2 regions of the Staphylococcus simulans genome follow, and region 2 is predicted to be linked to the other one. Evidence: riboswitches for the same ligand, from Rfam matches in the RefSeq annotation. Region 2 holds a riboswitch; the other holds the start of a gene.

Region 1 (15,994 bases), 230 kb from region 2:
AAGAAGATGTAACAGCTGAGCAAGTCAACAAAGCATTTGAAGATGCTGACTTAGAAGGTGTATTAGCTGTTTCAGATGAGCCACTAGTATCAGTTGACTTTAACACAAACCCTAACTCAGCAATCGTTGATTCAATGTCAACGCTTGTAATGGATGACAAGAAAGTTAAAGTGATTGCATGGTACGACAATGAATGGGGTTATTCTAACCGCGTTGTTGATATTGCAGTTCAAATTGGTGAATTGTTAAAAACAAAAGAAAAAGCAACAGCTTAATTGAAACTGCTGTCATAAATTTTTAACCAGTTAATCAGAAGTAGGGCTCTGATTAACTGGTTTTTTTATGTGCTGGCTTCCTTTCTTTTGTGACTTGCACTTTTATAGTATAATAGGCGTAATCAATTAAAGAGGTGAAAATGAATGAAATGCCCTAAATGTAATTCTACGCATTCTCGTGTGATAGATTCTAGACATGCTGATGAAGCCAATGCCATTCGCAGACGTCGTGAATGTGAAAATTGCGGCACTCGTTTTACTACATTTGAGCATATTGAAATGAGTCCGCTTATCGTAGTGAAAAAAGATGGCACACGTGAGCAGTTTTCACGTGACAAAATATTGAATGGGCTCGTTCGTTCGTGTGAAAAGAGACCAGTCGGTTATCAACAGCTTGAAGATATTACAAGTAAAGTAGAATGGCGTTTAAGAGATGAAGGCCATGCAGAGGTTTCTTCAAGAGAAATTGGCGAACATGTGATGAATTTATTAATGCATGTGGATCAAGTATCCTATGTAAGATTCGCCTCTGTATATAAAGAATTTAAAGATGTCGATCAATTGCTTGAATCTATGCAAGGCATCTTACAAGAAAAGAATAAACGGAGTGAATCTTGATGAAGTTGAGTCAAAATGACTTTGGATTACGTCCGCAAGATCCATTCAAAGTGCTGCAAGCACAAAAACTTTCTGCATCTCAACTCGAAGTATTGAACCGTTTGTTTACACCACTTATTGGCACAACAGCCATCGGTGTGTATCATTATCTTTCTCAGTTTGCAGAGGTTAAACAACAAAAAGACTATACACATTATGTGATTATGAGTGAGTTGAAATTAAACCTAGGTCAATTCAGAGAAGAAATGAATCGTTTGGAAGCGATTGGACTGATTAAAACCTATGCAAAACATGATGAAAATCAATCACAATTTGTGTATTTGTTAGTCGATCCGCCATCACCTAAAACATTTTTCAATGATCCTATGTTATCTGTTTATCTCTATAAAGAAGTTGAGGGTAAACGTTTCCATGAATTACGTCGTTATTTTGAATCGACACAAGTTGATTTATCAAATTATCATGAAGTGACAAGAAATTTTACAGATGTTTTTAAAGTACCCAATCATGCGTTAGATAAGGTAGATACGACACATCAAATAACAGAAACACAAAAATACGATGGTATGAACTTAGACCGTGTTCACTTTGACTTCGAATTGTTGTATCAATTACTAAGCAATCATTTTGTCAGTGCAGAAATAATAGAAGAAAAAACGAAACATCTCATTACACAACTCGCTGTGCTATACGGTATAACGCCGGAAGGGATGAAGAATTTGATTTTAAAATCGCTGACAAGTGCACAAAAAATTTCGTTTGAAGAATTGCGTAAACAAGCGCGTGCGTTTTATGCGATTGAACACGAAAATCAATTGCCGTCTTTAGAGGCGCAAGCAGAACCTGTTCGACCAGAAACTGCAGAAGAGGCACAAATAGAAATCAATTCTATTCCTCAAACAGATGAAGAGTTTAAACAATGGTTTAAATTAATGGATAATTTAAGTCCGATTGATATGTTGACAGGGTGGTCGGGTTCAGAACCGACACCTCAACAAAAATATATGATAGAAGACATAATCGTGCGAGAACAATTACCGTTTGGTGTAATTAATATGTTATTACAATACGCCATGTTAAACAGTGGGATGAAATTGACTAAAAAGTATATATTAGAGATTGCATCAAACTGGAAAAAATTGGAAATCAGTTCTGCAGAAGAAGCCTATCATCATGTGATGAAGTTGAAAAAGGATGAACAAGCACGTCAAACTAAAAGTTATCAACAACAAAGCGGTCCAAAACGCTTTAATAATAGAAGAAATCCTGTATCAAAAGAGATTACACCTGATTGGCTGTTGAATCGAGAACATGAAAAACGTCGTAAGAAAGGTGAAAAACGTTCATCCGCTTCAACCGACCAATCTCTCGCGCAAGATAGTGCAGCCTTTTTACAACACTTAAAAGAAACATGGAAGGAGGATGAATAATATGAAACGTTTCAGCAATATCATGCAGACATCTCCAGATTTTCAAAAAAGATTTGAGAAAATCAAAAGAGATGTAATTAATGATCCTGACGTTAAACGCTTCCTAGAAGAACATCAATCTGAAGTAACGAATCGGATGATTGAAGAAGACTTGAATATTTTGCAAGAATATAAAGACCAGCAAAAACATTATGATGGCCATGAATTCAAAGATTGTCCTAACTTTGTTAAAGGTCATGTACCTGAACTCTATATTGAACATAACAGAATTAAAATCAAATACCTTCCATGTCCATGCAAAATCAAACACGATCAAGAACAACGAGAAGCACATTTAATCACTTCACATCATATGCAGAGAGATACGTTAGATGCTAAATTAGCAGATATTTATATGGATAATCGTGAACGTTTAAATGTAGCTATGAAAGCTGATGAATTATGTAAAGCAATCGTAAGAGGAGAAAGTGTTAAAGGTTTATATCTATATGGTTCTTTTGGTACAGGTAAATCCTTTATTTTAGGTGCGATTGCCAATCAATTGAAGTCCAAACTGATTCCTTCAACGATTGTATACCTACCTGAATTCATCCGTACGTTAAAAAATGGATTTAAAGATGGTTCATTTGAACGTAAATTACAAGTGGTCAGAGAAGCGAATATCCTCATGCTAGATGATATCGGTGCAGAAGAAGTCACACCTTGGGTGCGTGACGAAGTCATCGGACCATTACTGCATTATAGAATGGTACAAGAGTTGCCGACATTCTTTAGCTCAAACTTTGATTTCAAAGCTTTAGAACACCATTTAGCGATGACGCGAGATGGCTCTGAACAGACAAAAGCTGCTAGAATTATGGAACGTATTAAATCTTTAGCAGAACCCTATGAATTAGTCGGCGAGAATTATCGTGATGATTGATATTTTTTGAAAATGAGTTATAATAGAATTAAATCTAAATCAACGTAAACATTAAAGGATATGACATGTTTTTCACTGTTATACAGAAAATTGCTGGTGATGAGAAAGCAGTTAACATACTAATATGTTACTCCCTTTTAGATAAATGATATTCGTAATGGATATCCGGCTCAAGACCGTTATCTTATGCAGAGATGAGAAACAGTATCATGGGAATGTTCTGTTTCTTAAACTAGGGTGGTATCACGAGAACCTCGTCCCTTTATAGGGCGGGGTTCTTTTTGTTTTACGTGAAGATTATAAATGGAGGCGTTTATGAATGGACAAAATTAGTATTACATTTCCAGATGGCAACAGTTCTGAATTTGATAAAGGCATTACTACTGAAGAAATCGCACAATCAATCAGTCCTGGGTTAAGAAAAAAAGCAGTAGCAGGTAAATTTAATGGACAAATGGTTGATTTGACTCGTCCACTTGAAGAAGATGGATCAATTGAAATCGTAACTCCTGGCAGTGAAGAAGCACTTGAAGTGTTACGTCACTCTACAGCGCATTTAATGGCACAAGCATTAAAACGTTTGTATGGCGACGTGAAATTCGGAGTAGGTCCTGTCATTGAAGGCGGTTTCTACTATGATTTCGATACTGATGCTAAAATCTCTTCAGATGATTTCCCTGAAATCGAAAAAACAATGAAACAAATTGTAAATGAAAATCATAAAATTGAACGTAAAGTAGTCAGCCGTAATGAAGCGAAAGACTTCTTTAAAGACGATCCGTATAAACAAGAATTAATCGATGCAATTCCTGAAGATGAAAATGTGACACTATATACACAAGGTGAATTCACTGACTTATGCCGTGGTGTACACGTACCATCTACTTCAAAAATCAAAGAGTTCAAACTATTATCTACAGCAGGTGCATATTGGCGCGGTGACAGCAACAATAAAATGTTACAACGTATTTATGGTACAGCGTTCTTTGATAAAAAAGAATTAAAAGCACATTTAAAAATGCTTGAAGAACGTAAAGAACGTGACCACCGTAAAATCGGTAAAGAATTAGACTTATTTATGAACAGTCAATTAGTAGGCGCTGGTTTACCATTATGGTTACCAAACGGTGCAACAATTCGTCGTGAAATTGAACGTTACATCGTAGATAAAGAAGTTAGTTTAGGCTATGACCATGTTTATACACCTGTTTTAGCTAATGTTGACTTATATAAAACTTCAGGACACTGGGATCATTACCAAGATGACATGTTCCCGCCAATGAAATTGGACGAAACTGAAGAAATGGTTTTACGTCCGATGAACTGCCCACACCATATGATGATTTATAAAAATAAACCACATTCATACAGAGAATTACCAATTCGTATTGCTGAATTAGGTACAATGCATCGTTATGAAGCAAGTGGTGCGGTATCAGGCTTACAACGTGTACGTGGTATGACTTTAAATGATGCCCACATTTTCGTACGCCCAGATCAAATTAAAGAAGAGTTCAAACGTGTAGTTGAATTAGTTCAAGAAGTTTACAAAGACTTTGGTTTCGAAAACTACAGCTTCCGTTTAAGCTATCGTGATCCAGAAGATACAGAGAAATATTTCGATGATGATGAAATGTGGAACAAAGCTGAGGCAATGTTGAAAGAAGCAGTAGATGAAATGAACTTACCGTATGAAGAAGCGGTAGGGGAAGCGGCATTCTACGGTCCTAAATTAGACGTTCAAGTTAAAACAGCTATGGGTAAAGAAGAAACTTTATCAACAGTTCAACTTGACTTCTTATTACCAGAACGTTTCGACTTAGCTTATATCGGTAAAGATGGTGAAGAACACCGTCCAGTAGTTATCCACCGTGGTGTGGTATCAACTATGGAACGTTTCGTAGCATTCTTAACTGAAGAAACTAAAGGGGCTTTCCCAACTTGGTTAGCACCAATGCAAGTTGAAATCATCCCAGTTAATGTGGACTTACATTATGATTATGCACGTCAAATCCAAGATGAATTAAAATCACAAGGTGTGCGTGTAGAAATTGATGATCGTAATGAAAAAATGGGTTATAAAATCCGTGAAGCACAAATGCATAAAATCCCATATCAACTTGTAATTGGAGACAAAGAAATTGAAAACAATGAAGTGAACGTGCGTAAATATGGTTCTAAAGATCAAGAAACTGTAGAAAAAGATGAATTCATCTGGAATTTAGTCGATGAAATTCGTCTAAAAAAACAACGTTCGAATTAAGACCTTGAAATCAGTCTGGAATTAAGGTATATTACAATGTAGTTAATTAAATATTAAAAAAGTGTTAGAGGTTGCATCTTTGATGAGTTGCTTATCAGAAGCTTTATTGGAGCGTATGTTGAATAAGTTAAAGGCAAAGATGCCGAAATTTACAATAGCCATAACTATTGTATTTTGGGTCAGTTTCCGAATAGGAACTGGACTGTCACATAATGTGATGTGCTACCGTATATGATAAATTTCAAGTGATGGTCGCATATCTGTAGCGGCCATCATTTTTTGTATTCATGCAAGCCTCTATACTAAAGAAAGGAATCGATTATGAACAATCAATCTAATCAGGATGCAGGCATCCAAAGAGGTCTGAAAGACCGTCATATTTCCATGATCGCCATCGGGGGATGTATCGGAACAGGATTATTCGTTACATCTGGCGGTGCAATTCATGATGCTGGACCACTCGGCGCATTAATCGCCTACGCAGTTATCGGTATTATGGTGTTCTTCTTGATGACATCATTAGGAGAAATGGCAACGTACTTACCAGTATCTGGTTCATTCAGTACGTACGCAACACGATTTGTAGACCCATCATTAGGCTTTGCTTTAGGATGGAACTATTGGTTTAACTGGGTTATCACTGTAGCAGCTGACGTAACTATTGCAGCGCAAGTGATTCAGTACTGGGATCCAATGAAAGGCATTCCTGCATGGGCATGGAGTGTACTCTTCCTTATCATCATCTTCGCTTTAAACTCATTATCAGTTAGAGTGTATGGTGAAAGTGAATATTGGTTTGCATTAATTAAAGTAATAACAGTTATTGTCTTTATTGGTATCGGTTTACTTACTATTGTCGGTATCATGGGCGGTAAATTCATCGGATTTGAAACATTTACTTCTGGTGACGGCCCGATTTTAGGTGGTAATTTAGGCGGAAGCTTATTATCAATCTTAGGTGTATTCTTAATTGCTGGTTTCTCATTCCAAGGAACAGAGTTAATCGGTATTACAGCAGGGGAATCAGAAAATCCTGAACGTGCTGTACCAAAAGCAATTAAACAAGTATTCTGGAGAATTTTATTATTCTATATCTTAGCTATCTTTGTAATTGGTATGATTATTCCTTATACTCATCCAGCATTGATGGGCGGAGAAGATAACATCGCGACATCACCATTTACATTAGTATTTAAAAATGCTGGTTTAGCGTTTGCGGCATCATTTATGAACGCAGTTATCTTAACTTCAGTATTATCAGCAGGTAACTCTGGTATGTACGCATCAACACGTATGTTGTACTCTATGAGTAAAGATAAACTTGCAGCATCAGCATTTGGTAAAACTACAAAGCATGGTGTGCCATTCTTAGCATTAATCGCAACTGGCGCCGTAACAGTATTAATCTTCTTAATACAACGCTTAAGCGGTGATGCATATGAATACATCGTTGCAGCAAGTGGTATGACAGGCTTTATCGCATGGGTTGGTATTGCAATCAGTCACTACCGATTCAGACGTGCTTTTAAAGTCCAAAATTATGATAAACATGAATTGAAATACAAAGCTAAATGGTTCCCATTCGGTCCGATTTTCGCAGGTATCTTATGTGTGATTGTTATTATCGGCCAAGATGTTGATTTCATTAAAACAGGTGATTTTGATCCAAATCGCTTCATTATCACTTACATGGGTATTCCAGTTTTCTTAGCATTCTTCTTGTATCATAAAATCAGATATAAAACTAAAAAAATTCCATTGAAACAAGTTGACTTAAGTCAAGACGTGGATATGAGCCAATTTAAATAAAGTTAAAAATTTTAATTGACTTTGTCTTGTAATGTTGATATGATTGTATATGTTGAATACGAAACGAACCAAGTAGAAGCTTCCCGCTTCTCACCTGTAGCGACGCTTAAGGCTGTTGGCAGGTCCAAAACAACGTTACAATGATGACGTTGACTTTATGGAAAAGAGCGGGCACTTCTGTGTCCGCTCTTTTTTACTTGGGATATTTCGTAAATATAACGGAGGTGTTAACCATAGCAAAAGATCAAACGCAAGTTAACGATAGAATTCGCGCAAGAGAAATTCGTGTCATTGGTCAAGACGGTGAACAAATCGGTGTTAAACAAAAACGTGAAGCATTAGAAATGGCTGATCGTGTTGGTTTAGATTTAGTCGTAGTAGCGCCTAACGCTAAACCACCTGTTGCTCGTATTATGGATTACGGTAAATACAAATTCGAGCAACAGAAAAAAGAAAAAGAAATGAAGAAAAAACAAAAAGTTATCAATGTTAAAGAAATTCGTTTAAGTCCAACAATTGAGGAACATGATTTCCAAACTAAGTTGAAACAAGGACGCAAATTCTTAACTAAAGGCGATAAATGTAAAGTTTCAATTCGTTTCAGAGGACGTGCCATCACTCATAAGGAAATTGGTCAACGTGTATTAGAGAAATTTGCAGGCGAATGCAAAGATATCGCTACAGTTGAACAAAAGCCTAAAATGGAAGGCCGTCAAATGTTTATTATGCTAGCACCACTAGCAGAAAAATAATTTTTAAAGATATTACAGGAGGAATTTCATTATGCCTAAAATGAAAACACACCGCGGAGCAGCTAAACGTGTTAAAAGAACTGCTTCAGGTAAATTAAAACGTTCAAGAGCTTATACTTCTCACTTATTCGCAAACAAAAGCACTAAACAAAAACGTCAATTACGTAAATCAGCTTTAGTTTCTAAAAGTGATATGAAACGTGTAGCACAATTATTAGCTTACAAAAAATAAGTTATTAACGAGATAAACACACAGGTCAGCTTTAGCTTTGAAATAAAGAAAGCGCCTGAAACAAATCAAAAATAATCAGAGTTATAGATATAACCAAGGAGGAATTCAATATGCCACGTGTTAAAGGTGGAACAGTAACAAGAGCGCGTCGTAAAAAAGTAATCAAATTAGCTAAAGGTTACTTCGGCTCTAAACATACTTTATATAAAGTAGCTAAACAACAAGTAATGAAATCAGGTCAATACGCATTCCGTGACCGTCGTCAAAGAAAACGTGATTTCCGTAAATTATGGATTACTCGTATCAATGCAGCAGCTCGTAACCACGGCTTAAGCTACTCAAAATTAATGAACGGCTTAAAACAAGCTGACATCGACATTAACCGTAAAATGCTTTCTGAAATTGCAATTTCAGACGACAAAGCTTTCGGCGAATTAGTTGAAAAAGCTAAAGCAGCTTTAAAATAATTCATTTACAATACTCAATCATTGGTAGATAAGCGTACTGATGATTGAGTTTTTTTAATACAACTTTACGTTGATTTTAAAACTTTGATAGAATACAGACAAGTACATAAACCCAAAGTAAAGGAGAAACACATGTCGAAATTTGATGAAAGAATAATTGTAGTACCAAGAGAAATTGTTTTTAACAAAGAAAAAGACGCATTTAATGGTTTCTTATCAAAAAATGATCCGTCAGGGGAAGCGATTTTCGATAACTTAGACAAGTACGAAGTGAAACGTCGCGGTGATATGGAAGAAGATCCGACATATAAACAATTAATTTCATATTGTTTATTAGAGAACGAAAAGGGCGAAATATTAGTATATGAACGCCTTTCTGGTGGCGGTGAAAGTCGTCTGCATGGACAGTCATCAATTGGTGTCGGCGGTCATATGAATGATGTTATGGATGCACAATCTATTAATGAAGTCTTACGTGTGAACGCACAACGTGAACTAGAAGAAGAAGTCGGTCTTAACAGCAGCAAAACACAAAACATGGAATACATTGGTTTTATTAACGATGATACGAACGAAGTAGGAGAAGTTCATTTAGGTGTCGTATTTAAAATCAGAGTAGATTCAAATAGTGTAGAAGCAAAAGAAACTGACACACTTAAAATCAAATGGATGAATCAAGGTAAAATTGAAAATTACGATGATTTTGAAACATGGAGTGCATTAATCTTACAAGCATTTAATTAGAAGCGGGTGTTAATAATGACTGACATAATCCCATTTCCACAAAATCAATCCAAATTGATTAATGATATTAAAACATCTTTTAAGCATGAACAGTATGATAAGATGTATGATCTTTTTATGAAGTATGAAAAAGATTTTGAACTCGATACTGACTTGGCTTTATTGAAGTGTGAAATGCTTCTGAGAATGGAACAATACTTAGAATTGCGTGAAGAAGCGATTATTTTGTTGAAACAAGGCTTCGATGCATATAATCGCTTAATGGTGTATTATATGACAAGTCTGCATGGGTTAGGCCAATATTATGAATGTGTTAACCTGTTCAATCAGATTATTGATCAAGTAAAAGATCATGATATACGCATGCAGTTGTTTCCTATTAAAGAAGATGCACAAATGCAGCTGAATCAAAATAAAAAGCACTATATTTCAAAAATGAGTCGCTTTACAACGCTGACTATTGATCAACAGTTATATTTATTATTCGATATGATGCATGAAGGCCAATATGGCTTTGCGGAAACTTTTGCGGAAATTTTAAATCAAGAACGACTTCATTCGCATGTGCAAACAATTATCTTAGAATATTTGAAAAAAGCGCAGTATCAACACGAAATCAATTTTGTTAAAAATAATGCAGAATTTAAAGTCGTACCGAAAGCTCTGCCAGGACTTGAATATGCATCTTTTACACAAAAGGTAATTCCAGCGGTGATGCAACAATTTGAAGACCAATTCGGCAGTCAGATGCGAAGTGAAATTTCACAGATGTTGCAAGGTTTTGCAATTGGTATTTATCCATTGGAAATCGAACAAGAAGCACCTGTAGACGCATGGATTGACACATTCTTCAATTATATAGAAGATATGTTGAATCTATCAGAATCAGCAGAGAAACATATGAGTGAACCTGTTTTGAAGTGGATTCATGCGATAGAACAGAATATCACTCAATAATTGGGGTAATATGATATTATTGACCTTGATAGAAAATGAAAAATTAGTTTGTTTTAACATTGCGTATACGTTCTAATCACCAGGTTTGTAACCAATTTATACGTATGCTATAATGAAAAAGTTGAAAAATTAAAAAAGGATTATCATGGAGGTTTTTATACATGACAGCAACATGGGAAAAAAAGGAAGGTAACCAAGGCGTTTTAGAAGTTACAGTTCCTGCTAAAAAAGTAGATCAAGCAATCGATCAAGCATTCAAGAAAGTAGTTAAACAAGTAAATATTCCTGGTTTCCGTAAAGGGAAAGTTCCTCGCCAAATTTTTGAACAACGTTTTGGTGTAGAAGCACTTTACCAAGATGCAGTAGATATCTTATTACCAGAAGCTTATGGTGAAGCTATCGAAGAAACTGGTATCAAACCAGTTGATCAACCAGAAATCGAAGTAACACAAATCGAAAAAGGTAAAGACTTGAAATTCAACGCTACTGTTACAGTTGAACCAGAAGTAAAACTTGGTGAATACAAAGGTCTTGAAATTGAAAGACAAAATGCTGAATTAACAGACGAAGAATTACAAGAACAAATTGATCACAGCTTAGGTCACTTAGCTGAAATGGTAATCAAAGAAGATGGTGCAGTTGAAGAAGGCGATACTGTAAACTTAGACTTCGATGGTTATGTTGATGGTGAACAATTTGAAGGCGGACAAGCTGAAGGTTACGATTTAGAAATCGGTTCAGGTATGTTCATCCCTGGTTTCGAAGAACAATTAGTTGGCTTAAAAACTGGTGAAGAAAAAGACGTTAAAGTTACATTCCCAGAAGAATACCACGCTGAAGAATTAGCTGGTAAAGAAGCAACATTCAAAGTAAAAATCAATGAAATCAAATACAAAAATGTTCCAGAATTAGACGATGAAATTGCGAACGAATTAGATTCAGATGCAGATAGCGTTGATGAATATAAAGAAAATCTTCGCAAACGTCTTGAAGAAGAAAAGAAAGTCAATGCTGAAAATATTGAAAAAGAAGAAGCAATCAACAAAGCAGTTGAAAATGCTGAAGTAGATATTCCAGAAGCTATGATTAACACTGAGTTAAACCGTATGATGCAAGAATTCGAACAACGTATTCAACAATCAGGTCTTAACTTAGAAACTTACTTCCAAATCTCTGGTCAAGATGAATCTCAATTAAGAGAACAAATGAAAGACGACGCAGAAGCACGTGTTAAAACTAACTTAACATTAACTGCGATTGCGAATGCTGAAGACGTAGAAGCATCTGAAGAAGATGTTGATAAAGAGTTAGAAGCAATGAGTACACAATTCGGTATCTCTGCTGAAGATATCAAGAAAACATTAGGCAACACTGACTTAATTAAAGGTGATGTACGTGTTAAAAAAGTTATCGATTTATTAGTAGACAATGCTAAATTTGTTGAAGGTAAAGAAGATAACAAAGAAGAAGAAAAAGAAGAAAAATAATTCATTCATTTCCAATTGAATAAATGAATAGGTAGAGGGTGAAGTTGCATGATAACTGATTCATACTGAGATGCATGTGCATCATATGAATTAAAACATGTGATTTCATCCTCTACAGTGATTTACGGTCGAAATCATTTCGTTTTAGATATGCTTGTGCTATATTGTTTGTAAGCAATTTTGTTGCATAACCTTTACAAAATGATATATTCAATATACAAGTTGATAAAGTAATGAAATCACCATAGATAAAATAAAAATAATTGTAAATGAACTAAAACCTGCAAAAATGTCGGATATATACAGGTTTTAAAAGAAACGATAAAGTCTATAAACACATTTATTGCATACTATAAAGTGTTTTAGTATAGTCTTTATGGAATAGAGGTGTAAATAATAAATGTTTAAGTTCAATGAAGATGAAGAAAAATTGAAATGTTCTTTCTGTGGTAAAGACCAAGACCAAGTTAAGAAACTTGTAGCTGGTAGCGGCGTGTACATTTGTAATGAATGTATTGAATTATGTTCAGAGATTGTTGAAGAAGAACTTGCGCAAACTGCTACAGAAGAATTTACAGATTTACCGACCCCGAAAGAGATTATGGATCAATTAAACAACTATGTAATTGGTCAAGAAAAAGCTAAGAAATCATTATCTGTTGCTGTATACAACCACTACAAACGTATCCAACAACTAGGACCGAATGATGACGATGTAGAACTACAAAAAAGTAACGTTGCTTTAATCGGACCTACAGGTAGCGGTAAAACATTACTTGCACAAACTTTAGCTAAAACATTGAATGTTCCATTTGCGATTGCGGATGCAACAAGTTTAACTGAAGCAGGTTATGTTGGTGAAGACGTAGAAAATATCTTACTACGTTTAATCCAAGCAGCTGACTTTGATATTGATAAAGCTGAAAAAGGTATTATTTACGTGGATGAAATTGATAAGATTGCACGTAAATCAGAAAACACTTCAATTACACGTGATGTGTCAGGTGAAGGTGTTCAACAAGCATTGCTTAAAATTCTAGAAGGTACAACTGCAAGTGTTCCACCTCAAGGCGGACGTAAGCATCCTAACCAAGAATTTATTCAAATTGATACAACGAATATCTTATTTATCCTTGGTGGTGCCTTTGATGGTATCGATGATGTCATCAAACGTCGTTTAGGTGAAAAAGTAATCGGCTTCGCAAGCAATGAAGCGGCGAAAGTTGATGAAAGTGCACTATTAGAACACATTCGTCCAGAAGATTTACAATCTTATGGATTAATTCCAGAATTTATCGGACGTATTCCAATTGTCGCAAACTTAGAAACATTAGATATTTCAGCATTGAAAAATATCTTAACGCAACCTAAGAATGCGTTAGTTAAACAATACAAAAAAATGCTTGAGCTAGATCATGTTGAACTAGAATTTACTGAAGAAGCTTTATCAGCGATTGCTGAAAAAGCTATCGAACGTAAAACTGGTGCACGTGGCTTACGTTCAATCATTGAAGAGTCATTAATTGAAATCATGTATGATATTCCATCTACTGATGATGTAGCAAAAGTGGTTATCACTGCTGATACAATCAATAATGAATCTACACCAGAATTGTACGATGCGGAAGGAAACAAAGTGAATTTAGAAAAAACTTCTGCATAGTTTAGATAAATCAAGCACTCTTTTACTCTGTTGAGAGTAGGAGAGTGCTATTTTTATGGGCATTTTTGATAATAGATTCACTTTTAAAATTAAAATTTGATATAATGAAACGCGAATCAATCTAAAAGTAGTAGAAAAGAGGTCGAATATGAATATCAACCCAAATAATATAGAACTGTTAATCAGTGCAGTCAAACCCGATCAGTATCCAGAAACAGGACTTGATGAAGTGGCGTTAAGCGGGCGTTCAAATGTAGGCAAATCAACGTTCATCAATAGTATGATTGGACGTAAAAATATGGCAAGAACTTCACAACAGCCAGGGAAAACACAAACATTGAATTTTTATGATATAGATCAACAACTTGTTTTTGTGGATGTACCAGGTTATGGCTATGCGAAAGTAAGTAAAAAACAGAGAGAACAGTTTGGTAAAATGATAGAAAAATATATTACTGAACGTGAACAATTGAAGCTGGTAATCCAATTAATTGATATTAGACATGCGCCGACTCAAGACGATGTACTGATGTATGATTTTTTAAAGTATTATGATCTGCCGGTTTTAATCATTGCGACGAAACAAGATAAAATCGCCAAAGGTAAGATTCAAAAGCATCTTAAAGTGATCAGAGAAAAACTTGAAATGGAAAGTGAAGATACAATTATCAGTTATTCATCGATAAATAATAAGAATCAACAAGTGATATGGAATGCGATTCAAAGTTATTTATAATGAGTTTTATGTAAAAAGATGACCTTTATTATTTATGAAACCTATGAATCATGATAAAGACTGTGAGTATCAACTTTTTAGCAAATGTGTCAATAATATGGATGTAGTTAGCATTTAAAGTGAAATATGACAAAATTATGACTAGACCTTTTCTAGATTAGAATATTTCTAATTAAAAAGGTTTGATGACTTTAAGGTTTAAATTTGTGTGTTATAATTAGTGTATTGTCAATAGTATGGAGGGCGTTAAAAATGCATATAATTGCGATAAGCATCAACCATCGTACCGCTGATGTAGCACTGAGAGAGAAAGTTGCTTTCAAAGCTGATGCCATACAAGAATCGCATATTGATTTATTTGAAACTAAATCAATATTAGAAAACGTGATTTTATCAACATGCAACCGAACAGAAGTCTATGCAGTAGCAGACCAGATTCACACTGGACGTTATTACATCCAACGCTTTTTAGCGCGTAAATTCGGTTTAGAAGTTGAAGAAATCAAATCAATGTCTGAAGCATTGGTGGGGGATGAAGCTGTAGAACATTTATTTAATGTAACTTCAGGCTTAGATTCTATTGTGTTAGGGGAAACACAAATTCTTGGCCAAATGAGAGATGCATTCTTTACAGCACAAGAAGTTGGTACAACAGGTACGATTTTCAATCATTTATTTAAACAAGCAATCACATTTGCGAAACGTGCACATCATGAATCTGATATTGCTGATAATGCTGTCAGTGTTTCATATGCAGCCGTAGAATTAGCTAAAAAAGTATTCGGCAATCTTAAATCACAACACGCTGTGATTATTGGTGCCGGCGAAATGAGTGAACTCTCATTACTGAACCTAATGGGTTCAGGTATCGAACATGTTACGGTTGTGAATAGAACAGCTGAGCGTGCACGTCAATTAGCAGAGAAGCATCAAGCTTCTTATGCCACTATGGAAGAATTAGAAAACTTATTAGTCAATGCGGATATAGTAATTAGTTCAACAAGTGCATCTGACTATATTATTACTCGAAATATGATGGAATCTGTAAAACGTCAACGTAAACAAGAGCCAATGGTTTTAATCGATATTGCGGTACCTAGAGATATTGATCCAGCTATTGAATCCGACATGAACATTTTCAGCTACGATATCGATGACCTAAAAGGACTTGTTGATGCTAATTTACGTGAAAGAGAAGCGGCAGCAGCGCAAATCGCTGAACAAATTCCACATGAAATCGCAACGCATAACGATTGGGTCAACATGTTAGGTGTCGTTCCTGTTATCAGAGCTTTACGCGAAAAAGCAATGCATATCCAACAAGAAACTATGGATAGCATTGACCGTAAATTACCTGATTTAAGTGAACGTGAACGTAAAGTGATTTCTAAACATACTAAAAGTATCATTAATCAAATGTTGAAAGATCCGATTAAACAAGCTAAAGAATTGAGTAATGATAAAAATAGCAGTGAAAAATTAGAGCTGTTCCAAAATATCTTTGATATTGAAGCTGAAAGCGAATATGAAAAGAGTGTTGCAAAAAAAGAACGCCGACTTTCAGCAAGACAAATCTTAGGTTTTGATTAAACAGCCATAGTATGGTGATGATATGCAAGATATATTTTTCGTGCGTTTC
Region 2 (15,994 bases):
AAAACACATGGATTATCGGGTTTACCTTGTTTGCCATCTTCTTTGGCGCCGGAAACCTTATCTTCCCACCAAACTTAGGACTAGATAGCGGTCATTATTTCTGGCCAGCTATTCTCGCATTTGTATTAACGGGAATCGGGCTTCCGTTATTAGGTGTGGTAGTAGGTGCTTTAGATAAACAAGGTTATATCGGATCATTTAATAAAATATCACCTATTTTCTCAGTAGTATTCCTAGTGGCTATTTATTTAACAATCGGACCGTTGTTCGCAATTCCACGTACAGCGTCAACATCATTTGAAATGACTGTTACACCGATCATTAATACAAGCAGCCCAATTGCGTTATTTATTTTCTCAGTTATTTATTTCGCAGTAGTATTATATCTTTGTTTGAGTCCCGGTAAAATGGTAGACCGTATCGGTTCATTATTAACGCCAGCATTGTTGATTACAATCATTGCTATGATTATCAAAGGATTTATGGATTTCGGTGGTAATCCATCTAGCCATGGTACAGAAGCATATACATCAACATTAACTGGTTTCTCTCAAGGTTTTACACAAGGTTACCTTACAATGGATGCAATTGCCGCAATTGCTTTCTCTATGATTGTAGTAAATGCAGTTAAAGCAACAGGAGTGACACATGCTGATACAATCTTCAAACAAACAGCAATGGCAGGTGTAATTGCAGCAGCTGGTTTAATGTTCATTTATATTTCTCTAGGTTATATCGGTAACCATATGGTTGTATCTCCAGAGAAATTAAAAGATTTAGCAGCACATGACCAAAACGTCGGTACATACTTACTGACTACAATTGCCGGAACTGGTTATGGTGAATTTGGTAAATACTTATTAGGTATCATCGTTGCACTTGCTTGTTTAACAACAGCATGTGGACTTGTAGTATCAGTAAGTCAATACTTCAATAGTATTTTCCCTAAAATCTCTTACAAAGCTTATGTATTAGGCTTTACTGGTATCAGTTTAGTACTTGCTAACTTAGGTTTAAACCAAGTTATTCAACTTTCAATTCCAGTATTGATGATTTTATATCCAATCGGAATTACAACTGTATTATTAATTTTGATGGCACGATTTGTTCCAATGAAACCAATCGTCCAACAATTTACAATTATTGTGATTACAATTACATCATTAATTAGTGTAGCGGTTGCTAAAGAATGGATTCATTTTGGAGCTTGGAGCAAATTACCACTTGCTAGCAACAGCCTAGAATGGTTCCCAATTGCGATTGTAGCTGTAATTATCGGGTACTTAATCAGCTTAGGCGCAAAAAATCAAAAACCAATCGTTTACGAAAAAGAATAATTCTATAAATCTAGAACGGGAGTGTACAAACCATACGTACACTCCCGTTTTCTATTCTTATTCGTTTTCTATATCTACATACAATAGTTTTACTTTGTCTTTTAACAATTTAATTTCAGCAGGCGTATCAAATAATATTTCTCCATCAATGTCCATTTTAGTATTTGGAGTCGTTTCTAAAGTTGCTTCATCAGTGGATACTAATGTGATATTCTCAGTGATATCATTCCAATTCATACTGTCTTTCACGTGGAAGAAATCCTTAATTAAACTCATATTATGATTTTTGAATAGGAAGATATTCATTTTACCATCGCAAGGGGATAAGTCTTCTAAAGGAATTCTGCTTCCACCGACAAAATTACCATTTGCGATGAGAATCATGGATGTTTCTCCTGAATAACTTTCACCATTTGCTTTAACTTCATATTTATAGGTTTCAGGATCAGCAATTACTTTTAAAGTAGTAAAGATATAACTTAACTTACCAAAAACTTTCTTACTGTTTGAATCTACATTTTCTGCATTTTCTACCATCATACCGATTCCGGCAAAGTTTAACGCAATATGACCATTAATATCTAATACATCAAAAGATTTCACTTTAGCTTCAAGCAATTGTTGTGCTGCTTGTACAGGTCTAGCAGCCAAATTTAATGTTTTAGCAAAATCATTAAACGTTCCGCCTGGAATAATGCCGATAGGAATATTCAACTCATTTTTTACGACGCCGTTTACTAACTCATTAACTGTACCATCGCCGCCTAAGATAAAGAAGATATCATATGAATGGTCATCATTTTGTGCTACAGTATCACAAAACTTTTTAATATCTCCTTCTTCTTTACTTAATTTAATTGTTAAATCATCACACATTTGAACTAAGCTTTCTGTTACTTGTCCAATAGATTTATACAGGTTGCCTTGACCTGCAGCTTGATGATAAAACAAAACACCTTTATTGAAGTGTCGTGTCATTAGTTACCAGACTCCTTTGAACTTATCTCGTTATACTTACCCAAAAATTAATATTGTTCAATCATACAAAAGAAAAAACGATTATCTTTCACCAAAACGGTAGGGGAGATAATCGTTTTTGTTTGTTATTGTACTTTATTTTCTTTCATTGTTAATAAGCGGTCTTTCATATCCGCTTCTAAATGTTGCAATTCTTGTTCAGCTTGTTGACGTTTTTCACGACCTTCAGCTTGAATTTGCAATGTTTGTTCAACTGTTTCAATAATATTCTCGTGTGTTGATTTTAATGTTTCAATATCAACAATTCCACGTTCATTTTCAACAGCAGTATCCACTGCATTTTGTTTTAACAACTCTGAGTTCGCAGTTAACAGGTCATTGGTAGTATCAGTAACTGCACGTTGGGCTGACATTGCTTGTCGTTGACGCATCAATGTTAACGCAATAGCCATTTGGTTTTTCCACAATGGAATACTTGTCAAAATTGAGCTTTGAATTTTTTCGGCAAGTGTTTGGTTCACATTTTGAATCATACGAATTTGTGGTGCAGTTTGTAGTGATATTTGTCTAGATAACTGTAAATCGTAGATACGTTTATCTAAACGATCCGCAAATTGTTCTAAATCAGCTACTTCTTGAATATCCATTTGATTGCCTGATTCATATGCCTTTTGTCTTTTCTCAGGTAATTCTTGTTCTAAGATTGCTTGTTTCTTTTCTTGTGCCGCTGCAATATAAAGATTAAGTTCTTCAAAGTAGTCTTTATTTTGATCATATAGACCGTTTAATAATTGAATATCTCTGTTCAATCCATCTTTATGATTTTTTAATTCAACAGAAATACGGTCTACTTGAGAGCCAACTGATTGCATTCTTGAGAAAATTTCATTCGCAGAAGCTTTAGCGCGTTTAAAAATTTTCTTTATGAAAGAATCTTTTTCTTGTTTAAAGTCATCGGGTTGTACTTCTTTAAGTTTTACCATTAATTGATTTAATGTATCTCCGATAGGGCCTGTATCTTTAGACTTTACTTCAGTCAGCATTTTATGTGCGAAAGTCGACATACTAGATTGTGCATTAGAACCGAATTTCATCAGTGAGTCATAATTCATCGGTTCAATCTGATTTGCCAACTCTTGAATTTTCTTTTGTTGTTCTGGCGTGAAATCTTTATTAGCCTCCATGAGTGTCTGGTCATTTGAAATCTGGCTCTGTAACTCTGGATGTGTCGGCATTTCATTTTCGTTAGCCATTAATCATGCTCCTTTCTTTGTAAGTGACGTTGTTGCTCTATTTTATTCATTTCCATTTCAACATCAAGACGTGTATAGTCTTCTTCATTTAATCGCTTTAAATCAGCAACTAAAGTTCTTTTAACTTCATCTAAGGTAATACGTGTTTGTTCTAACTTTTGTTTTTCTTCTTTAGATTTTGCTGGCATTTTTGCCAATCTTGTATAGCTTTCAATCAAGTTCAACGCATTGTCTAAGTGCGAATAGAAAAAGCTATCAACAATAAAGAACTTTTGTGGTTGCTGTCTCACCGTAAAATATATCGTTCGTGCTAACCTATGAATTTCGTTAACTTGCTTGAAATCTTTTATTGATCGCACATTGATAAAGGATTTTAGTAGTTTTCTAACTTTTGTTTGCGCATTATTTAAATGGTGACGCACAAATCTAAAGTCTCTTCGTGTTAATCCTATTTCATTTAAATATTTTTTGGATGTGAAAAATTGAGTAGGAAGGTAAAAAGCAAAGAATGCTGCAATACCAATTCCTAAATCATATACAAATAATATATCGAATGCATAAATACTTGTGAGCCAAGCGACAATAGCAGCTGGAACACCTACAAGTGTTCCATAAATTCGAGAAATATAATATCTCAATTTACATCTTCCTTTTTAAATAGTTCTAAATCTTTCTAAAGATGAATCTGTATCTAGATGTTCAATGTTGTAGTCTGTGACATTGGAAGCAGGGGAAGCACCCTCGATTATCGCTTGTGTGAATTGTTCGAGTTCTTGTTCTTCACCTTGGGCATATATTTCTACATATTGCTCAACATTTTGTACTGTTCCTGTAATATGATATTTTTGTGCAAGGCGTTCAGTAAAATAACGGAATCCGACACCTTGTACTTGTCCAAATACTTGAATTTTTCTACGTTGCATAAGATCACCTCTTTGTTTTATTATACGAATTTTCAGGGCAAAAAACTAATATTTACTACACAACCCAATATCTATAAATACAAACACATTTCTTGAAATTATCTCTTCAATAGTTAAGAATATAAAGAGAAATGATTTTCTAAAAAGGGGATTTTAAAGTGTGGACAGTCAATATAATCAGAGCTGACTATGAGGGATGGTGGTTGTTCGATGATTGGCGCGATAATATCTATGAACAATTTCAATTTGAACAATATGAGGATATGCTTAAAAAATACAGAGAACTGATTTGTTTGTCTAAAATGAAGTTTGATAATTTCATAAAAGGTAAGTACAACATTTATGCATTCTACAATAATTGTGATATGGGGTTTTGTGAAGATTGCGATGAAGATATGCAAATATTTTATAGCTTTATCGTATTATATAATAACGAAGTATATTACGACCTCCCAATTATTGACTAATTATTTTTTACTATTTGTATTGCAATGATATGGGGAATGCACTATAATGGGTTTTAAGCAATAGTTTTATTCCATATTGCAAAGAATATTTAGCTCAAACACATATAGAACATACCGATAACATTGCTTTTGCGTGATCTGCAACTAAGGGTGGTATCGTAAGATTTATATTGAGTCATGAACAGTTATTAATCCACCTGCAGCATATACATAAGACTGTTGAAAAGTGATTAGAATGATATAGATATCAAGATTTACTTTTGTGGTTTTACAATACTCTAATTATCGTAAGTATTTTTTGTAATATGCGAATAAGCATATTGAATTTTAGTCTTGGAGGTTTCACAAATTATGAAACAAGGTACAGTTAAATGGTTCAACGCTGAAAAAGGATTCGGTTTTATCGAAGTTGAAGGAGAAAACGATGTATTCGTACACTTCTCAGCAATTAACCAAGAAGGTTACAAATCATTAGAAGAAGGTCAATCAGTAGAATTTGAAGTAGTTGAAGGCGACCGCGGTCCTCAAGCTGCAAACGTTGTTAAACTATAATTAATAGATGGCTTTTATTGATTATTAAACACTTTACACTTTGTAAAGTGTTTTTTTCTTTGTCTTTTTCCTTTTTTGGCTTTATCCCCAATATAAAACGGAAGGGAAAATTAAGATAATGATACATTGTTGTTTCTTGGAAAAGAGTGATTTTTCTTCTGTTAATTTAGTAAATCTCGTATAATACAAAAAACGAACTGATCTCATCTCAGTTCGTTTTTTACATTTATGATTTATTTTACTTTTGTATCATTAATAATTAATTGACGTAGTGATTGACGTTTGATAACTTCTCTTGCTTTACCATCTTTCACAAATAAGACTGCAGGTTTCTGCATTTGGTTATAGTTAGATGACATAGAGTAGTGATATGCACCTGTTGATAATATCGCAAGGTAATCGCCACGATGAACAGATGAAGGTAATTTCACATCTCGCGCAATAATATCGCCAGACTCACATAATTTACCAGAGATAGTGACTGTATCGTCCGCTTCTTCATCACGATTAACTAATAAGGCATCATACTTTGCACCATATAATGCTGTACGGATGTGATCACTCATACCACCGTCAATAGATACATATTTGTTAATACCAGGAATTTCTTTAATTGTACCGACTTCATAAAGCGTTACACCAGATTCTCCCACAATAGAACGTCCTGGTTCAATACCAATTGTTGGTAGTGGATAATCTGCTTCTTTCGCAATATCTTTTAAAGCATCTGTAATTTCTTTGATACCTGACTCGATAGGGAAGCTGACATCACCTTCAACATAACGGATACCGAAGCCGCCACCAATATTTAGTAAATCCACTTCTAAATTCAAATCTTTTAACCATTTAATCACAATTTTAGCTGTTTCAATCATTGCTTCTGTGCCTTCAATTTGAGAACCAATATGGAAATGGATACCTTTTAAGTTTAATTTATCGCTATTTTGAATTTTTTCAATCGCTTGATCTGCTAAACCATAGCGAATAGATAAACCAAATTTACTATCTTCTTGGCCCGTTTGAATAAATTCATGGGTATGTGCTTCTACACCAGGATTTACACGTAGTACAACATCAGCTGTTTCTGATGCATATCTATTAATTAATTCGATTTCATCTAAAGAATCAATCACGAAATAACCGATTTTACTTTCTAATGCATAACGAATTTCGTGTTTTGTTTTGTTATTACCATGGAAGTGGATGTTTGCTGGGTCGTAACCGGCTTCTAAAGCAGTATAAAGTTCACCTTCAGATACAACATCTAAGCTTAATCCTTCTTCTTGTACAAGCTTAACCATTTGTAGGCAAGTAAATGCTTTTGAAGCATATGAAATATTATAATCAAGGCCGCTAGCTTCAAATGCTTCTTTATATCTGCGCATTTGATTACGGATTTGGTCCTCATCATAAACAATCAGTGGGGTACCGAAGCTTTGAGCAATCATTTCTAAACTTGTGCCACCCATTGTTAATTTACCATTTTTATATTCTACAACCATTTTATCGAATCTCCTTTATCAAAGAATCATGGTTTAGCGCACTTAATTGTTCAGAGTTCGCGCCGACACCTTTAAACGTATATTCATCAATACGCATATCTTCATTATATAGTATCACTTCATCTTGTGCAGTAACGGTTTCATCAACCGCAACGAACATATGACTCATCATCAAAGCTTTGATAGGGTAACGTTTACCATTAATAATGGCTTCGTGTTTAGCTCTGGTTCTTAAAATACCGTCACCGTAACCCATATCAACAACCGCAAGTTTTGTATGATCTTGTTCGACTTCATACGCAAAGCTATAGCCGCAATAGTCACCTTTATTTACATCTTTGACTTGAATCACATTACCTTTAACAGTAAGTGATTGACTGATAACGTCTTCTGATAAGCTGCTGTAAGGTCTTGAGCCATATAAAGCAATACCGACACGTGCATGCGTGTGATGCGGTAAAAGTTGTTGTTCTTCTCGATAAAATGAAGCACTGTTTTGTGCATGAATTAAATCAAAATGATATCCCTCAGAAAGTAATGCATCGACAACGTCAACCCACGCTTGTTTTTCAATACCATATTCAGGAACATCAAATTCATCTGCGTAACCAAAATGTGTCCATAAACCACTGATAATCATCTGATCTTCATTTTGGTTATTCGCATGATCTTCAAGTACTTCTTTAATTTCTTGTATGGTTTTAAGCCCAGAACGATGAAGTAAGTTCTCAAATTCTAAGTGAACATGGATACCTTGTAACTCTTCTTTATATTGATAGTAATAAGTTAAAGAGGGCAGGGTCATGTGAATATGATTATCTCTTACCGCATCAAAATCATAAACAGCGTTCATTAAAAAAATCGTCGCATTTGGCGCAATTTTTCTGACACGAATAGCTTCAGCAAGTGAAGTTGTGCTGAATGTATCAATGCCAGCTTCTAAAAAGGCTTCTACAGAAAATTCTAACCCATAGTTATAAGCATTGTTCTTCACAACGGCCATTAAATTTTGGTTATGACGTACTTTTTTCGCATTATCTATAAATTGTTGACGGTTTACCGACCAAATTGCTGTCATGAAGAAACCTCCTTGCCATATTGGAATAATAGATTTTCATAATAATCCGCAATACGGATTAATTGTGCTTCGTCGAAGTTAAGTTTCGGTGTATGCAAACCATGTACCCAGTCATTTGCTTCATTACGAATACCGACAAAAGCAAAGTAACTTGGCGCAATTTGGCTATAGAAACTGAAATCTTCACCGAATAAATAAGGTTTTTCTAATTCTACTACATTAAAGTCCGCATCTTTTAAAGCTTTAACGACACCATCATGTAAAGTAGGGTCATTAAAAGTAGGTGGGTAACCTTCTTCAAACTTCACTTCGCAATTAACACCAAATAATAATTGTACACTTTGTGCAATTTTAGACATTTGGTCTTTTACTGCTTGTAGATCGTTTGTGTCATACGTACGAATTGTACCTTCTAAGTAACCTTGACTAGGGACTGTGTTAATCGCTTCACCAGCATTAAAACGACCAATATGAACTATATTTCTTTGTAAACCATTCAAATGATATTGTTGAATTTGACTCACTTGGTTTAATACATGGATTAAACCTTCACCACATGAGCGTCCTTGTTCTTTATTCGCAACGTGGCTAGATTGTCCTTTTAAGAAGAAGCGATATTCTGTAGCGCTCGCAGTAATTTCTTCATTCATAATTGTTACAGTGCCTTCATCATTAAACGGCATAACATGGATACCAAAAACCGCTTCGATTGGATGATGATCAAATGCACCAGCTTTGATCAAACGGTTAGCACCTGCGCCTGTTTCTTCAGCAGGTTGAAAAATAAACACTACATTTTGCGGTAATTCGCCTTTGTCAAATAAAGCTTTGCATCGTCTGACAAATAAGAGTAGGGCAGTTGTATGGCCATCATGTCCACACGCATGCATCACATTTGCTTTTGAACTTTTAAAGTCGATGTCATTTTCTTCATCAATCGGTAAAGCATCAATATCGGCTCTAAACGCAATTGTATGATTACCGTTACCTTTTAAGTGTGCAACGACACCTGTTTCTAAAGGACGTTCATAAGGTACGCCGATAGATTCTAAAAAAGCGATGATATGATTCGTTGTTTCGTATTCTTCCAAACTTAGTTCTGGGTTTTGATGTAAATGGCGACGATGTTGTGTTACAAATTCTAATTCAGTTTGTGTCATAATATCCTTCCTTTTGTCTTACTTAATAATATGTATAAAAGGCGTATGTGAGGCTCTGCAAAACGCACACGATACGCCTTTTTTGATTTATTTAATAGTTGTTAACGTCTGGTTTTTGATTAGTCATTTAATTTACGTAAAGCAGATACGATTTCGCGTTTAGAATCTTCAACTTCAGAAGTTTGTTTGATTACTTTCGCTGGTGTACCTGCAACTACAGTACCGGCTGGAACGTCTTGTGTCACAATTGCACCTGCAGCAACAATTGCGCCTTTACCAACACGAACGCCTTCTAAGATAACTGCATTGGCACCGATTAATACATCATCTTCAATTACAACAGGGGAAGCACTTGGTGGTTCGATAACACCTGCTAATACAGCACCTGCACCGACATGTACATTTTTACCTGTTGTTGCACGACCACCTAATGTCGCACCCATGTCGATCATCGTACCTTCGCCGACTACCGCACCGATGTTGATTGTTGCGCCCATCATCACAACTGCACCATCTTCGATAATCGCTTGTTCACGAATGAATGAACCTGGTTCAATACGCGCGTTTGTATGACGTAAATCTTTTAGTGGAATCGCAGAGTTGCGACGATCCATTTCAATTTCTACATCTTCAATGTAGTTTTGATATTCGTCATAGAATTTATCCCAGTCATCTGCTTCACAGAAAATCACTTTAGAATCTTCTCCGCCGAATACTTTAAATGATTCAGGGAATTCTACGTTTTTGAACGCTCCGTTAATATAAACTTTTAGTGGTGTTGATTTTTTCGCATCACTAATATATTGAATAATCTCCTCAGCTGTTAAATCTTTTGCCATGGTAAAAACCTCTCCTTTGTTTAATTAATTATTTAAATTATCAAATGTATAATACCCATTTGGTTTAGAAACCAATCGCTCAGCGGCTGTAATTGCACCGTTCGCAAAGATATCTTTTGATTGTGCACGATGTGTTAATTCAATCGTTTCATCGACACCAGCAAACAATACTTCATGTTCACCAACAATTGTACCGCCACGAACAGCACTAATTCCGATATCTTCAGGTTTTCTACGTTCAGTTGTTTGTGAGCGATCATAGACAGGATTTACTTCTTTAATATCTTTGATAACATCTAACAATTTAATCAATGTACCACTTGGTGCATCTACTTTTTTATTATGATGTGCTTCGATTAATTCGATATCGTAACCTTGTAAAAGTGGTACGGCAACTTCTAATAATTTTGTCATGACATGGATACCATAACTCATATTTGCACTAAAGAAGACTGGCATGTCTTTACTTAATGCTTGTAGTTTTTCTTGAATTTTTTCTTTTTCACCCGTTGTAGCTACAACAACTGGTAATTTGAAATCTTGGTCTAATAACGGTAATAATAATTCCGGATTAGAGAAATCAATCGCTACTTCAGCATCTTTTGCTTCACTGATTTGTGAATAAGTAGGGTAGGGATAGTCATTTTCAGGATCTGGAACGATAACACCTACAATTTCATGTCCTTGCTCTTCAGCCAAACGTGCCACACGTTTGTTCATTGCACCATATCCGATTAACAAAATTTTCATTAAAGTTCACCTGCTTTATATTTGGCATATGCTTCTTCAAGTTGTTTACGGTCTGATTCTTCTAAAGTCACTAACGGTAAACGTACTTCGTAGTTACCGAATCCTTCAACAGCAGTAAGTGCTTTGATTGGGATAGGGTTAACATCTACTGATAACGCATTTAACAAACGGTTAATTGGTTCGAAATCTTTATCAATAGATTCGCCACGTTTTGCTTTTTCATAAAGTGCTTGGAAATCACCAGGAATCGCGTTTGCGACAACTGAAATTACACCATGGCCGCCTTCAGCGTAATAACGTACAACATTGTCATCGTTACCGCTATATAATGAGAACTCAGATAAGTCTAAGCGTTCTTTTAACGCACGGTGATGTTCAAAATCATTAGTCGCATCTTTCAATGCTACAATATAAGGATTTTTCGCTAACTCAACCATTGTTTCTACATCAATTCTCATATTTGTTCTTGATGGTACATCATATAAAACAACAGGTAGTTCTACTGCATCTGCCACTGTAGTGAAGTGGGCGATTAAACCACGTTGGCTTGTTTTATTGTAGTAAGGTGTAATCAGCATAATTGCATCTGCACCTAATTCTTTAGCACGTAATGAAGCATCTAAAGATTTTTTAGTTGAGTTTGTACCTGTACCAGCAATAACAGTTGCTCTGCCATTCACTTGTTTAATAACTGCTTCTAATACTTTTTCTTTTTCATCTTCAGTTAAAGTAGGGTTCTCTGCAGTTGTACCATTTACAATAATCGCTTGAATATTATTGTCTAATAAATAATTAACATGTTTCTCTAATGCTTGATAATCGACTTCATTATTTGTGAATGGGGTCGTAAGAGCTACCCCAACTCCTTCAAATAAACGACTCATATTAAGAAACTCCTTTCATTGATAAAACTTGTTCTAAAATTTGGACTGTATTCAATGCTGCGCCTTTAAGTAAGTTATCTGATGTTACCCAAATATGGAATGTATTATCTAATGAATCGTCTTTACGGATACGACCGACAAAGACTTCATCTTTACCAGTAGAATAAACAGCCAATGGATATTCATTATTTTCTGGATTGTCTACTAAGACAACACGATCATCGTTTTCAAATAGTTCTTGAATTTCTTTTACTGTCGCTGGTTTATCTAAAGTAACGTCCATTTCAACACTGTGGCTGTCTTGTACAGGTACACGCACACAAGTTGCTGTTACTTTTAAGTCTGGTAAGTTTAAGATTTTACGTGTCTCATCAATCATTTTTTGTTCTTCTTTTGTATAACCATTTTCTAAGAAGACATCAATGTGAGGTAACACGTTGTTATAAATAGGATGAGGATAAGTTTTTGGTTCTTCTCCTTTTTCTCCATTTAATAAATCTTCACGGCCAGCGTAACCTGAACCTGATACTGCTTGATATGTTGTATAAGCAACACGTTTTAAACCATATTTATCTTGTAATGGTTTTAAAGGTACCACTGATTGGATTGTTGAACAGTTAGGGTTTGCGATGATACCTCTTGTAAATTTAGGTTCATTGACTTCTGGTACGACTAAATCGATATCATCGTGCATTCTCCATTGACTTGAGTTGTCGATAACAATGGCTCCCGCTTCTTCAAAAATAGGTGAGAAGTGTTCACTTGTAGCGCCCCCAGCACTCATCAATACATAATCAAAATGTTCGCTTGCAGCGTCTTCTGTTAGTTCTTGAACTGTATATGTTTTACCTTGAAACTCGATTTCTTTTCCTGCTGATCTTGCTGAAGAAAATAATACAAGCTCATCAAATGGAATATTTTTACGATCGATTGTCTCTAACATTTTGCTTCCTACTAAACCTGTTGCACCTGCGATTGCTAATTTTGTCATATTCAATTCACTCCATATTATTATTTAAGAAAGTCGTTAATTCTTTCTTGAGTTTCTGATTCTTGCTGCTTTCCAACTTTTAAATATCAAATGTTTCATAAAGTTGTTTGACTGCACGTTCTCCGTTATCAGCATCGATAACATAAGAGATACTGATTTCAGATGTCGTTGTTTGATAGAACGGAATACCTGCATTAATTAAACTGATGAAAGCTTTCGATGCGACACCTGACATATCTCTCATACCTGATCCAATCAAGGAAATCTTTGCGTAGGCATCATTTAAATTATAATCTAAAGCTTGATAACTTTCTGACAATTTGTTAAAAATACCTTTGATTTGTGTCAAATCAGTATCTTTAATTGTAAATGAGAGCTGTAACCCTTCAAGGTTGACGATTTGAGAAATCATATCAACATTGACTTGTCCTTCTTCAAGTAAAGTAAATAAATCTGTTAAGAGTTTATTATCAGATAGGGGATAGCTGATAGTGACATGCATCATTTTGCTATCTAAAGCTACGCCCGTTACTGCTTTTTTCTCTAGTATTTCTGTTTGTGACATAATCCACGTTCCTTCCACATTTGATAACGTTCTTCCTAAATACAATGGAATGTTATAGTTATTTGCGAGTTCGACACTGCGTGTTTCTAAAACCCCAGCACCCAGTGCGCTCATTTCCATCATTTCTTCGTAAGAAACTACACTTAAACGTTTGGCATCTTTATAAATACGAGGGTCAGTCGCATAGACACCGTCAACGTCTGTATAAATTTCACATGGTGTTTGATTGGCTGCTGCTAATGCAACTGCTGTCGTATCCGAACCACCTCGGCCAAGCGTAGTCAATTCAAGTTCATCATTGATACCTTGGAACCCGGCTACAACAAGTACATCATGCGTTTCAAATGCTTTATCAAAAGTATCAGGGTTGATTTCTGCAATCCTGCTTTTGAGATGATGTCCAACTGTTTTAATTCCGGCTTGATATCCTGTCATGGCTCTTGCTTGAACGCCTATATCGTTTAGCACCATAGACAAGTAGGAAACAGTTTGCTGTTCACCAGTTGTTAATAAGAGGGCAAGCTCTTGTTGTTTTGGTTCGCTGGTCAGCGCAGCTACATTTTCCATTAATTGGTCAGTTGTTTTTCCCATTGCACTGACCACGACAATAAGTTGTTCGTCATTTTCAATTCTATTTTTCAGCATTTCAGCAATATTCCTAATTTTCGTAAAATCGCTGACAGACGAACCGCCGAATTTTAAAACACTTCTCTTCATTGCTTTACATATCCTCCTCGATAGTAGGGGAGAATCACATATATAAAAAGAGCAAGTCCGGAATGCGAACTTGCTCGTAAATTTATATACAAGTGATGCACTCCATTATTTGATAATAATGACAGACCCTTAGCTCTTAACCTGAAAGTCCAACAATCATAACTCTGCATTTATGATTATTTCGGCATCTCACCCTTTCCTTACCAACTGCAACAGACAGTAGGCGTGGCAAGTACTTATGATTGATGCGCCTCATCAAAAAAACTATTCAATTAATTAGTATGTATCACATTATACATAGTTACCATTGAGATGTAAACCAGAAATATATGATTTTTGGAAATTTACTGAAAAAAGCCTAAATTCCGAAAGTATTTACTAATTAAGTGTAATTTATACTTTGTTTTTTTCATCGTCTATTATCAATTTTTTAGCTATATACTCTATATAGACGGAACTGTAGGGATTAAACATAGAAAAAGAGGTTAGGATTTTTCACCTAACCTCTGCATAATTTCTAGCTTAATACACCAGTTTCTTTTAGGTACTCTTCGTAACTGATTTCTTTAGAAAGGGCACCTTGTGGGTTTAAGTCGATCACACGGTTTGCGATTGTGTTAATAAACTCAAAGTCATGTGATGTGAAGATGATTGAACCTTTGAATGATTTCAATCCATCGTTGACTGCAGTAATACTTTCTAAGTCTAAGTGGTTTGTTGGTTCATCCATTAAGAGAACATTCGCACTTGAAAGCATCATTTTACTTAACATGCAACGTACTTTCTCTCCACCTGAAAGGACACTTGCTTTCTTCTTCACTTCCTCACCGCTGAATAACATACGACCTAGGAAACCACGTAAGAATGTCTCAGTTTGTTCATCTTCAGGTGCATATTGTCTTAACCAGTCGACTAATGTCATATTCACACCATCGAAGAATTCTGAGTTATCTTTAGGGAAGTACGTACGTGAAGTTGTCACACCCCATTTAACTGTACCTTCATCTGGTTCCATTTCTCCAGCTAAAATTTTAAGTAATGTTGTTTTCGCAATTTCGCTATCTCCAACAAGTACAGCTTTATCGTTAGGGAACATTGTAAATGAAATGTTATCTAAGACTTTTTCACCGTCAATTGTTTTTGATACGTTTTCTACAAATAATAAGTCATTACCGATTTCACGTTCTGGTGAAAACTTCACGAAAGGATAACGACGAGATGATGGTTGAATATCATCTAACTCGATTTTTTCTAATTGTTTCTTACGGCTTGTTGCTTGTTTAGATTTAGAAGCGTTCGCAGAGAAACGTGCAATGAAGTCTTGTAATTCTTTAATTTTTTCTTCTTTTTTCTTGTTTTGTTCTTGCGCCATTTTTTGAGCAAGTTGACTTGATTGATACCAGAAGTCATAGTTTCCGACATACACTTTGATTTTACCGAAGTCTAAATCAGCAATATGTGTACATACGTTATTTAAGAAGTGACGGTCATGGGAAACTACAATAACTGTATTTTCAAAGTTAATTAAGAAATCTTCTAACCAGCTGATTGCAGGGATATCTAAACCGTTGGTAGGCTCATCAAGTAAAAGAACATCAGGTTCACCGAATAAACTTTGAGCTAATAATACTTTTACTTTTTGGTTGTTTTCTAATTCAGACATCTTTTTATCATGTAAATCAGCAGGGATGCCTAGACCTGATAATAATGTTGCTGCATCTGCTTCAGCATTCCAACCATTCATTTCTGCGAATTCGCCTTCTAATTCTGCAGCACGAATACCATCTTCATCACTGAAGTCTGGTTTCATATAGATTTCGTCTTTTTCTTTCATCACTTCATATAAACGCTCGTGACCTTGAATCACAACATCTAATACGCGCTCGTCTTCATAAGCAAAGTGATCCTGTTTTAAAATCGCAAGTCTTTCGTTTTTATCCATTGAAACATGACCTGTTTGTGAATCTAATTCACCAGAAAGTATTTTTAAGAAAGTAG

What was found. Region 2 has a riboswitch for lysine ahead of MUA87_RS07120 (aspartate kinase). Riboswitches for the same ligand answer to the same signal wherever they lie in the genome.
Region 1: it holds a riboswitch for lysine, as region 2 does, so the genes downstream of both, MUA87_RS05875 (amino acid permease) here and MUA87_RS07120 (aspartate kinase) in region 2, are expected to answer to the same signal.

Annotation. Positions count from the first base shown of each region.
Region 1 is NZ_CP095100.1:1,264,760-1,280,753, forward strand. It holds gene MUA87_RS05850 (glyceraldehyde-3-phosphate dehydrogenase) at 1-275, shown strand, start outside; gene nrdR (transcriptional regulator NrdR) at 420-893, shown strand; gene MUA87_RS05860 (replicative helicase loading/DNA remodeling protein DnaB) at 893-2,323, shown strand; gene dnaI (primosomal protein DnaI) at 2,325-3,245, shown strand; gene thrS (threonine--tRNA ligase) at 3,565-5,508, shown strand; lysine riboswitch at 5,566-5,741, shown strand; gene MUA87_RS05875 (amino acid permease) at 5,830-7,317, shown strand; ribosomal protein L20 leader region at 7,382-7,518, shown strand; gene infC (translation initiation factor IF-3) at 7,542-8,069, shown strand; gene rpmI (50S ribosomal protein L35) at 8,101-8,301, shown strand; gene rplT (50S ribosomal protein L20) at 8,412-8,768, shown strand; gene MUA87_RS05895 (NUDIX domain-containing protein) at 8,901-9,512, shown strand; gene MUA87_RS05900 (hypothetical protein) at 9,528-10,469, shown strand; gene tig (trigger factor) at 10,631-11,956, shown strand; gene clpX (ATP-dependent Clp protease ATP-binding subunit ClpX) at 12,357-13,619, shown strand; gene yihA (ribosome biogenesis GTP-binding protein YihA/YsxC) at 13,768-14,355, shown strand; gene hemA (glutamyl-tRNA reductase) at 14,608-15,945, shown strand; gene MUA87_RS05925 (cytochrome C assembly family protein) at 15,968-15,994, shown strand, end outside.
Region 2 is NZ_CP095100.1:1,498,525-1,514,518, forward strand. It holds gene brnQ3 (branched-chain amino acid-like transporter carrier protein BrnQ3) at 1-1,337, shown strand, start outside; gene MUA87_RS07055 (diacylglycerol/lipid kinase family protein) at 1,395-2,315, opposite strand; gene MUA87_RS07060 (toxic anion resistance protein) at 2,441-3,568, opposite strand; gene MUA87_RS07065 (5-bromo-4-chloroindolyl phosphate hydrolysis family protein) at 3,568-4,206, opposite strand; gene MUA87_RS07070 (acylphosphatase) at 4,222-4,491, opposite strand; gene msaA (regulatory protein MsaA) at 4,650-4,958, shown strand; gene cspA (cold shock protein CspA) at 5,310-5,510, shown strand; gene lysA (diaminopimelate decarboxylase) at 5,744-7,012, opposite strand; gene MUA87_RS07090 (alanine racemase) at 7,014-8,090, opposite strand; gene MUA87_RS07095 (M20 metallopeptidase family protein) at 8,087-9,250, opposite strand; gene dapD (2,3,4,5-tetrahydropyridine-2,6-dicarboxylate N-acetyltransferase) at 9,370-10,089, opposite strand; gene dapB (4-hydroxy-tetrahydrodipicolinate reductase) at 10,114-10,839, opposite strand; gene dapA (4-hydroxy-tetrahydrodipicolinate synthase) at 10,839-11,723, opposite strand; gene MUA87_RS07115 (aspartate-semialdehyde dehydrogenase) at 11,725-12,714, opposite strand; gene MUA87_RS07120 (aspartate kinase) at 12,794-13,996, opposite strand; lysine riboswitch at 14,084-14,260, opposite strand; gene MUA87_RS07125 (ABC-F family ATP-binding cassette domain-containing protein) at 14,514-15,994, opposite strand, start outside.